DNA from 3 places in the Methylobacterium sp. J-118 genome. Region 2 is predicted to be linked to each of the others. Evidence: riboswitches for the same ligand, from Rfam matches in the RefSeq annotation. Region 2 holds a riboswitch; each other region holds the start of a gene.

Region 1 (3,271 bases), 2.0 Mb from region 2:
GCAGGCCGCACGGCTGTCGACCCGCAGCGTCCAGCGTGAGATCGACCGGGCCGAGGGTCGCGTCGCCAGCGCCTACGACACCGGGATCACCGGATGGGATCCGAACCCGGACGCGGTGCAGTCGGGCTTCGAGGATCCCCAGCTCACGGCGCTCCAGGCTCCACTCACCAGCGCCATGCTCGATCTCTATGCCCGTACGCTGAAATGGCCCGTGCCGAATATGCGCTACGAGCTCCTGAACAATGCGGTGAACCATGGCTGGAGCTGGGGTTCGGGGCGGCAGGCGCCGGAGGTTCTTTCAAACCTCAAGGGCGTGCTGGCGCTCGACGGCAAGCTGCGCGTCCTCGTCGCGCACGGCTTCACCGACCTGGTGACGCCCTACTTCGCCTCGAAGCTCCTGCTCGCACAGGTGCCGGCCTACGGCGCTGGCCGCCTGAGCCTGTCGGTCTACCCGGGCGGCCACATGTTCTACACGCGCCCGGATTCCCGCGCGGCGTTCCACCGGGACGTGGAGCGTCTCTACGCAGAGGCCGTGAAGGCGCGCGATGCGGGCCCGACGGCCATCCCGACCGAGCGCACGAGGGACGCACCCTGACGCCCGGCACCGGGCGGGTCCGGAGGACGTCGCGCGGTTCGCAATGCGTCCGCGAACCGGCTCAGCCCCGCGTGGTCGTCTTCAGGAAGAGAATGTCGATATCCCGCTGCGGGACGTAGTCCTTCACCACCATCTCGAAGGTCGTCGGCCCGGTCTTCCGGACGTTGCTGCCGCAGAACGAGACCATCGTCGCGGGATCACCCTTGTCCACGATCAACCGGAACGTGCCGATGGGCCCGGCCCAACCATGCCCGGGGGCAACCGCGTAGGAGAGGGACTCCTCGTAGGCCTGAAAGGACCGGCTGCCGTCGGCACTCGCCCGGCGGTACAGGCTCTGGGCGAGCCGCGCGAAGGCCGGATCCGTGCAGAATCGGTCCGCATAGCCGGCCATCGCCGCAGGCCCCAGATCCGGGGAGCCGAAGGACAGGCCGGACTGGCTGGCGAGGCTCGGCACGAAGTGTTGGCGGACCGCGAGCTCCCGCCCGGCCGGGAACGCCTGCCGCCGCCAGAACCGCGACTTCAGCGTCCAGAGCGGGACGTCCGCGAGCGTGCCGTCCGCGTGCTCCTGCCGATCGAGGATGCGGGCCTCGATCAGAAGACGGCGCCGGCTCTCCGGGAGGCGGCGCAGGGCGCCAGCCGTCGCGTCGACGGTCGGCACCAGCGGGATCCCGAGGTCCGCGAGTTCGCCGGTGATCTCGACCGGCCGGCCATCCCGCGTCAGGAAGGCGTGCTGCTCGACCTGCCACGGGACGGATTGGCCATCGACCGCGGCGTCGAACCCGAGGACGTTGTCATGCGCCGGATCGGGGATCGCCACGGCCATCCCGGGACCACCGACGATGTCGGGAATCGGAAACGCGAGGGTCGCCTCGATATCGGCCCCGGTCGCATTGCGGAACCGGTAATCGGCCTGCACGGCCGTTTCGGACAGGGTCAGGTCCTCCGCCACAAGGGCGATCGGGCCGGTCGTCTCCAGGATGAGCCCGCCCGCCTTGAGCGCGGCGACGGTGTCCTCGGCCCGGCCGGGCAAGGACGCCGCCATGAGGAGGGCGAGGGCCAGCGACGGGGTTTTCATCACGATCACGCTCAAGGGTCTCGAGAATCCGATGGCCGGCGCGGCCGCTCAGCGCCGTCCCCGGTGATGCGGACAGGATTCCGTCACGCCTCCGTTGTGCGAGAGCTGTCATGCGTCTACAACGATCGCGTGACGGTGCCCCGGCGACGGGGTGAAAAGGGAATGCGGTGAGGGGCGCGAGCCTCGAATCCGCGGCTGCCCCCGCAACTGTGAGCGGTGAGCGTCTGCCAGAGGGCCACCGGAGCGATCCGGGAAGGCGGCAGGTGCGTCGACCCGCGAGCCAGGAGACCTGCCGTCACGACAGGATCCCGCAATGCCGCCGGTGGGGCGGCTGGAGACACACTCGATGACCACCTCGACCCTCGCCCCCGTCGCCGTCGGTGCCCGCTCGTCGGAGCGCCCGGTCGCCGTCGTGCTCGCGGCCATCCTGGGCCTCGGCCTGCTGTTCATGGTCGGCTTCTCGCCGGCGATCGCGTTCCACAACGCGGCGCACGACTTCCGGCATACCCAGAACTTCCCCTGCCACTGACGCCATCGTCACAGGGATGATCATCCGGCTTCTGTCGGCGGCTCTGGCCGCCGGCTTCCTCGCGGCCGTCGTCGTGACGGGCCTCGAACTCACGCTCACGTCGCCGCTGATCGTGGCGGCCGAGCGCTATGAGCATGCCGAGCCGAGCCACCAGGCCGCGCGTGCCCTGCCGATCGTGCTGGCCCATGCCGGCCACGACCACGCGGCGCCCGATGCCGCACCCGACTGGGAGCCCGCTCCCGGCCTGCCCCGGATGGCGTTCACCGCGCTGGCGACGCTGGTCGGCGGCGTCGGCTACGCCCTTTTGCTCGGCGCCGTCATGCTGGCCTGCGGGCGCGAACCGACGCCGCAGGTTGCCCTCGCCTTCGCGGTGGCGGGCTTCGCGAGCGTCGCCCTGGCGCCAGGCCTCGGGCTGCCCCCCGAACTGCCCGGCAGCGAGGCCGCGCCGCTGGCCATCCGGCAGGCCTGGTGGCTGATGACCGCGGCGGCGACCGGGATGGGCCTGTACCTGATCGCGATCCGCCGCACGCTGATCGCGATCCTGGGCGGGCTCGTCCTGATCATCGCCCCGCACGTGGCCGGGGCGCCCCAGGCACCCGAGGGCGCGTCCGAACTTCCGGCGGCACTGGCGGCGCAGTTCGCCGCCCGCTCGCTGGCGATCAGCTTCGTGTTCTGGATGCTGATCGGCCTCGGGCTCGGCCGGGCCTGGCAGGTCTTCGGCCGCGAGACGGCGCGCGGGGTCGCCCGTGCCTGAGACCATACTGTACGTCTGCACCACCTGCCGCCGCGAGGGCGACGATCCTGACGGTCCCCGGGCCGGAGCCCGGCTTCTCGACGCCCTGCGGGACCGGGCCGGCGACGCGCCCGACCTGCGGATCGAGCCGGCGGAGTGCCTGTCCGTGTGCAAGCGGCCCTGCACGGTGGCGGTCGCCTCGGCCGACCGCTGGACCTACGTGTATGGCGACCTGGATCCGGCCGCCTCCGCCGAGATCATCTTGGACGGTCTGTCCGCCTACGCGAAGACCCCCGACGGCATCGTGCCGTGGCGGCAGCGTCCCGCGGCGTTCCGCAC
Region 2 (3,271 bases):
GGAAGCCGACTCTGGTGCGCAACCAGTCGGTCCAGCGCACCCGGTTGTCGAAGTAGAAGGCGCCGCTCGTCTCCAGCACGCGGTCGTCGAGCACGCCGGAGCGGTATTGCCGGTTCGTGGTGTTGAATAGGCCGACCCGGATGCTGTCGGTCCGCGTCTGCACGCCGATCTCGTTCTCCATCGGCAGCCCGAACAGATCGCCCTGGAAGATGTGCAGCGCCTCGCCGCCGCCGATGATGCGCTGGTCGAGCTAGTGGAACTGGTCGCCGTTGACCGGGTCGTTCAGGAAATAGGTGAAGTCGTTGAACAGGTTGAGTTGTGAGCGGATCACGTAGGCCGAGGCCCGCGTCACGCCGGTGTCGTCCGTCGCGCTGAACTTGCCCGAGAGCGAGACGCGCGAGGTATCGCCGCCGTCCGTAGGGTTGATCGTGCCGTAGCGGCCGATCAGCCCCTCGGTGACCGCGCGCTCGGGGATCTGGTTGGTCGCGGTCCAGCGGGCCGCATAGGCCATGCTGGTGACCGAGAAGCCGTCGAGCGGCGTGCCCTGGCTGTAGCGGGCGACCCCGTTGATCTTGCGCAGCGCGTCCGGGACGACCCACGGCCCATCGTAGACCTGCGCCTCGCCAGCCAGGAGCAGGTTGCCCTCGGCCAGCGGCACGGTGGTGATCGACAGGGCGCGCTTGTAGCCGAAGCTGCCGATCGAGGTCAGCGCGACGTTCTTGGCGGTCGTATCGAGGTAGTCGATCCGGACCGAGCCCGCGGAGGCGAAGTCGCCGTCGCGCACGAAGTATGGCCCCTTGTGGAACTCCACGGCGCCGACGAGTTCGGGGATCAGGAAGTTGATGTCGGCGTAGCCCTGGCCGTGGGCATGGGTGCGCATGTTGAGCGGCATGCCGTCTAGGAACAGGGCGATATCGGTGCCGTGGTCGAGGTTGAAGCCGCGCAGGAAGAACTGGTTGGCTTTGCCCTCACCGGAGTGCTGGGTGACGATCAGGCCCGGCACCGCCTCCAGCACCTCACCGGGGCGGGTCACGGGGCGGCTGTTGAGCTGCGCACCCGTGATGACGCCGGAACTGGCGGCGGTCACGGGCGTGCTGATCCCGCCGATGCCGGTCGTCCCCCCGACGTAGCCTGCGCTGGCAGATGGACCGGCCTGCGGTGACGCCGCTGCCGCGGTCTCCGCGGTGACCGAGATCTCCTCCAGCGTCGTTTCGGTGGTTGCGGCACTGGGAATGGATCGGTCTTGAGCTACAGCCGCTGACGCTAGGACAGCGAGGCTGACGCCCGACAGGGTCGCGAGCGTTCGGGTGGTCGGACGATGAGACACGGGACCTCGGGCGACGGCAGTGGCACGTCACCGCGAATGAAGCCTCGCCGATCGCGCACGGGCACGAGCGTCTCGGCACCCGCCAGGACACCCCGCCCGGCGCGTTTCGCGTGTGACCACGGCTGACGGCAGGTCTCCTGGCTCGCGGGTCGTCGCCCTCGCACCGTCTTCCCGGATGAGGCTCATCCAGTGACGCGGTGGTGCTGGGCTCGCCGCTTACAGTTGCGGGGGCAGCCGCGGCCTCGGAGCAAGCTCCTCACCGCGTTCCCTTTTGATCCCCGAGGGGAACCGTCACGGTCAGGCTAGGTGATCGGCCGACACTCGGTCAACGCGACGAGACGGGTTCCTGTGGTGTGTGCCCTTTTGGCTGCATTCCGGAAATCGCCTTTGCGAGTGGCCGATCGCTGCCGATGGGACTAGAACAGGCTCATGCCGGGGTCCGCTTCCGGATGTCGAGCCAACTTCCGCTGTCCCCCCTGAGCCGAAGTTGATTGAGGTCCGGCGAACGACTGCTTTGGAGAAACGCAAACGACGTTCCCGGCGGCTGGGTTGGGTCGCGAGCAGTCATTACATGCTTAAGCTAATTGGGTTCAGGCTTTAGGAAGCTGGTTGGATCGAAGCTCGGCCCGACCGTCTTTGCGAGCGGCGCGAAGCCATCCAGTCGGCGCCACGCTCACGAAGGTCCCGCTGCCCTAAGTTGCCTCGCTCCGCTCGCAAAGACGGCGTTCTGTAACGACGTCCTCGAACCGCGAGCGGCATCTTGGAGATGCCGCCAAAGGCAGTCATACGCCGTACGCCCATGACATGCTGCATTCCGAACTCGTGACCGACCCCCTCTCCTTCCTCGCCGGCGGCGGCGAAGCGGCGCGCATGATCCGCGCGCGCGACTGGACCGGCCACCCCCTCGGCCCCCCGGAGACCTGGCCGGCGGAGTTCCGGGCGGCGCTCTCGCTCGTGCTCAACTCGCCGGAATCGATGATCCTGGCCTGGGGCCCCGATCTCCATTTCTTCTTCAACGACACCTACTTCCCGCTGCTGGGGCCACGGCTGCCCTGGGCCATGGGGGCGCGGTTCGACGCCGTCTGGGCCGATGCCTGGGAGCAGGCCGGGCCGATCATCGCGGCCGCCCTGGAGGGCCGGCCGGAGCGGTTCGTCGACCTGCCGTGGCAGCTCGACACCGACCGGGGCGCCCGGGAGACGTGGTGGACCTTCTCGTATTCGCGGGTGCTCGATGCCGTGGGCGGTGTCGCCGGGCTGTTCATCCTCACCAACGAGACCACCGGGCGGGTGCTGGCCGACGCCGCCCTCACCGAAAGCCGGGCCCAGCTCGAGACTGCGCTTGCGGAACTCGGCAGCCTCAACGCCACCCTGGCGCAGCAGGTCGCGGAGCGGACCGCCGACCGCAACGCCCTGTGGACGCTCTCCTCCGACATGATGCTCCGCTGCCTGTTCGACGGCACGATCACCGCGGTGAACCCGGCCTGGACCGAGGTGCTGGGCTGGGGCGCGGACGCCCTCGTCGGCACCAAGCTGATCGACTTCGTCCACCCGGACGATCTGGCGCGCACGATCGCGGGGGCGGAGCAACTCTCGGCGGGCGAGCGCCTCGCGCGCTTCGACAACCGCTATCGCCACCGGGACGGCAGCTACCGCTGGATCAGCTGGGCGGCCCGGCCCGGCGACGGCGTGATCAACGCGGTCGGGCGCGACTTCACCGCCGAGCGCGAGCGCGCCGACGCCCTGGCGGCCGCCGAGGAGGCCCTGCGGCAATCGCAGAAGATGGAGGCGGTGGGCCAGCTCACCGGCGGCCTCGCCCACGATTTCAACAACCTGCTGGCCGGCATCTCCGGCTCGCTGGAGCTGATCCAGACCCGGCTCAGCCAGGGCCGGATGATGGATGTCGACCGCTACATCAACGCCGCCCAGGGCGCGTCCAAGCGCGCC
Region 3 (3,271 bases), 770 kb from region 2:
CAGTCGCGGATGGGATCCCAGGTCAGCCAGAGGTTGGCCACGCGCTCGGGCACGTCGATCGGCTGGTTGCCGGCATACGAGACGGTGGCGCCGCTCACGGTCTGGTCGAACCGGTCGTACTGCGCGTGCAGGAGCGCGACGTTGCCGTCGAGCCGCCAGCTTGGCGCGAACCGCCAGCCCAGCGCCAGTTCGAACCCCTGCGAGGATTGGCTTCCGACCTGCGTGGAGAGCGTCGGTTGCCCCGGCACGGCCGAGATCAGGTTGTCCTTGACGATCCGGTAGCCGGCGACCGTCCATTCGAGGGCGCCGTCGAAGGCGAGACCCTTGGCGCCGATCTCGATCTGGTCACCCGTGGCGAGCTTGAAGCCCGCCAGGGACTGCGACAGGGTGATCAGGCTGTTCACCGGGTCGGTGGCGACGCTGTACTGGGCGTAGAGCGCGCTGTCCGGCGTCGGGTTGTAGACGAGACCGAACCGGTAGCCGAGGGCGCGGTAGGTTTTTTCGAATTGCGATCCCGTCTGCAGATCCTCCCGGTGGAGGGTCGGCACGTCGAGGCGCACCCCGGTGAGGAACGACAGCCTGTCGGATAATATCACGCGATCCTCGGCGAAGACCGAGGCCTGGCTCGTCTGGGTAGCGTAGGCCGGCCGCGCTCGACCGTCCTGCGGGAAATAACCGGGATCGTAGCCGGTCAGCGGCACGCTGGTGGTCTGGTCGAAGTAAAAGTTGTTCGTGTGGCGGAAGTCGATGTGGTTCACGTCGAAGCCGGCCACGAACGCGTTCGGCAAGCCGAACAGGCTGCCCTTAAGGCTCGCGTCGAGCCGGTCCCCGACCTGCTCCTGGCTGTGATAGATTTCCAGATCGTCGCTCCGGTCGACCAGCCCGGAGCCGCGGTTGTAGGAATACTGCTCGACGTCGAGCCAATGGCGCCGGCTGGTCAGCCGATAGGCGGTGTTGCGCACCGTGATGTCCGCCGAGGGCGACCACTCGGCCTTGAGCTGGGTCCAGTTGTCGGCCCAGGTGATCTTCGCGTCGCGGACGTTGTAGTTGTTGAACCGGATCAGGTCCGGGATCCGGCCCCCGACGAGCGGCGTGCCCCAGTAGCGCGCCGGCTCCTGGTAGCCGAGATCGTGGCTGAGCGTGAACGCGAGGTCGGGGCTCGGCTGGAACAGCAGGGCGGCCGAGACCGCGAGGTTGCGGAAATCCCCCTCCGGTCGGACCCAGCCGTCGGCGCGGTTGCCGCTGACGTTCAGGCGGTACGCGAAGGTGTCGCCGAACTCGGCCTGTCCGAGCGCCCCGCCGGAATCGAGGGCGAGCCGCGCAACCCCGTCCGTCCCGATGACCGCGCGGGCCGTATTGATCGGCACGAAGACCGGTTTCTTCGGCACCACATTGATCACGCCGCCGATGGCGCCGTCGCCGTAGAGCACCGAGGACGGCCCGCGCAGCACCTCGATCCGCTCGACGTTCCAGGTGTCGAACGGGAAGGTGACGGTGTTCGCACCCACGTAGAAGCGCGTGCCGTCATAGAGCTGCTGGATTGAGTTCGGGCCCGCGAAGCCGCGGGACGTGAAGGCGCCGTTGCCGTTGCCGGGTGCCGCGATCGTGGTGATGCCGGTGGCGTCCTGGGTCACGGCCTCGGCGATCGTATCCTGGCCGCGCAGCCGGGCGGTCTCGCCCGACACGATGTCGAGGCTCGCCGGCGTCTCCAGAGGTGTCAGGCCGATCCGGCTCGCGGTCCGGTCGGGCGTGCGCAGGTTGAGGCCGTTCGGCGTGACGCGGTTCGGATCGCCTTCGGCGCCTTGGACGGAGAGTTCGTCCAGGGTGACGGCCTCCTGCGCCGCGGCGGGATTCGCCAGGAGTGTGAGGAGCAGGCCGCAGACCGGGGCGGACCCGCCGGAGCGGGGGTGATGGATCGATGGGGACATGTCGGGGAAAGGTCCGTGCGCAGCTCCCGCCAGCCTGATCGTCCTATAAGCAACGTAATAACATTGCAATTCCTCGATCGTCTGGATCGCGGACCGCCGACGAGCGCGGGAATGCGTCTTGGGCTCACGGTCGAACGAAACGAGACGGCGGGAACGGACATCGGGACTGGCGTCGCGGGCGCGCTTGCTGTGGCACGTCACCGCGAACGAGGCCTCGCCGACCGTGCGGGCGCACGGGCGTCTCGACACCCGCCAGGACACCCCGCCCGACGCGTTTCGCGTGTGACCACGGCTGACGGCAGGTCTCCTGGCTCACGGGTCACCGCCCTCGCACCGTCTTCCCGGGGATTACCCAGTGACGTGGTGGTGAAGGGCTCGCCGCTTACAGTTGCGGGGGCAGCCACGGCCTCGGGACGGATCCCTCACCGCGTTCCCTTTTGATCCCCGAAGGGAACCGTCGGAAACAAGCTTGGCTGCGCGCGCCTGGCGCGTCAAGCGTCGGGAGTACCCTGCCTGGGGATCCAGCGGCGCGAAGGTGGGTACGCCATCTTCAGCGGACAAACGAATCTGTGCCGTAATTTTATGGCGTCAGCGGAGCACGCATCATTTTTGTGGGTTTTATAGATGCGAATTTAATAGCTTTCCCCGCCATGCAATCCCGTATGTACTTACCAATAGTTACGCATTAAATGCTTAAAGATTATGCATTTTGTCGAAATGAAATTTCTTGTCTCAAAATTCAACCAATCTGTTAGGGTGCGCGCGCTGATGTTGCGTATTATAACCTGACCGAATCGGCACTGATTTTAAGACGGTTACGCGAATGTCGCAAGATGCGCATATTTCGGAAAAAAGATCTATTTTTAGCTTGAGAAAACTGATAGCTGGATCATTCATCGTCCTCTTCATCTTGTCTATGTTGATCGGCATATTCGCGATCAGCCGTGTCGGGCTGATCAACCAGGCCGCACAGTCGGTGGTCGGCGAGATCGATGCCGTGGCCAATCTGGGCCTCATGAACGAGGAGAGCCAGGAACTTCGGGCCCTGGATATCCTCGCTCATAACGCGCGCGGGAAGGATCAGGCGCGGTCTTACGAGGCCCAGCTCGAGACGGCGCAGCAAGCTTTCTCGACGGCTTGGAGTCGCTATGCGCCGACCGTATCCGGCCCGGAGGAGCAGGCGCTCGCACATCGGCTGCGCGAGGCGTGGCAGCATTTTCTGGCGCTGGAGAGCCAAGTGTCCGCGCTCGATCGGGCCGGCGAGCACGCCCTGGCCGATACGGTCGTGTTCGGCGCCTTCGGCGAGGACGCGGAGGCATTCCGGAAAGCGGTCCGCGCGGTCC

Evidence for each region. A riboswitch is a leader RNA that binds a small molecule or an ion and turns the genes downstream of it on or off. The one in region 2 is predicted to bind cobalamin.
Region 1: it holds a riboswitch for cobalamin, as region 2 does, so the genes downstream of both, AC3IF3_RS17555 (CbtB domain-containing protein) here and AC3IF3_RS07820 (TonB-dependent receptor) in region 2, are expected to answer to the same signal.
Region 3: it holds a riboswitch for cobalamin, as region 2 does, so the genes downstream of both, AC3IF3_RS04075 (TonB-dependent receptor) here and AC3IF3_RS07820 (TonB-dependent receptor) in region 2, are expected to answer to the same signal.

Annotation. Positions count from the first base shown of each region.
Region 1 is NZ_JBYQFA010000001.1:3,636,535-3,639,805, reverse strand. Features, by position in the region: gene AC3IF3_RS17565 (S10 family peptidase) at 1-595, shown strand, start outside; gene AC3IF3_RS17560 (DUF4424 family protein) at 657-1,670, opposite strand; cobalamin riboswitch at 1,787-1,981, shown strand; gene AC3IF3_RS17555 (CbtB domain-containing protein) at 2,017-2,199, shown strand; gene AC3IF3_RS17550 (CbtA family protein) at 2,216-2,953, shown strand; gene AC3IF3_RS17545 (DUF1636 family protein) at 2,946-3,271, shown strand, end outside.
Region 2 is NZ_JBYQFA010000001.1:1,617,589-1,620,859, reverse strand. Features, by position in the region: partial or broken gene AC3IF3_RS07820 (TonB-dependent receptor) at 1-1,195, opposite strand, end outside; cobalamin riboswitch at 1,438-1,635, opposite strand; gene AC3IF3_RS07815 (hybrid sensor histidine kinase/response regulator) at 2,150-3,271, shown strand, end outside.
Region 3 is NZ_JBYQFA010000001.1:848,556-851,826, forward strand. Features, by position in the region: gene AC3IF3_RS04075 (TonB-dependent receptor) at 1-1,928, opposite strand, end outside; cobalamin riboswitch at 2,209-2,402, opposite strand; gene AC3IF3_RS04080 (methyl-accepting chemotaxis protein) at 2,752-3,271, shown strand, end outside.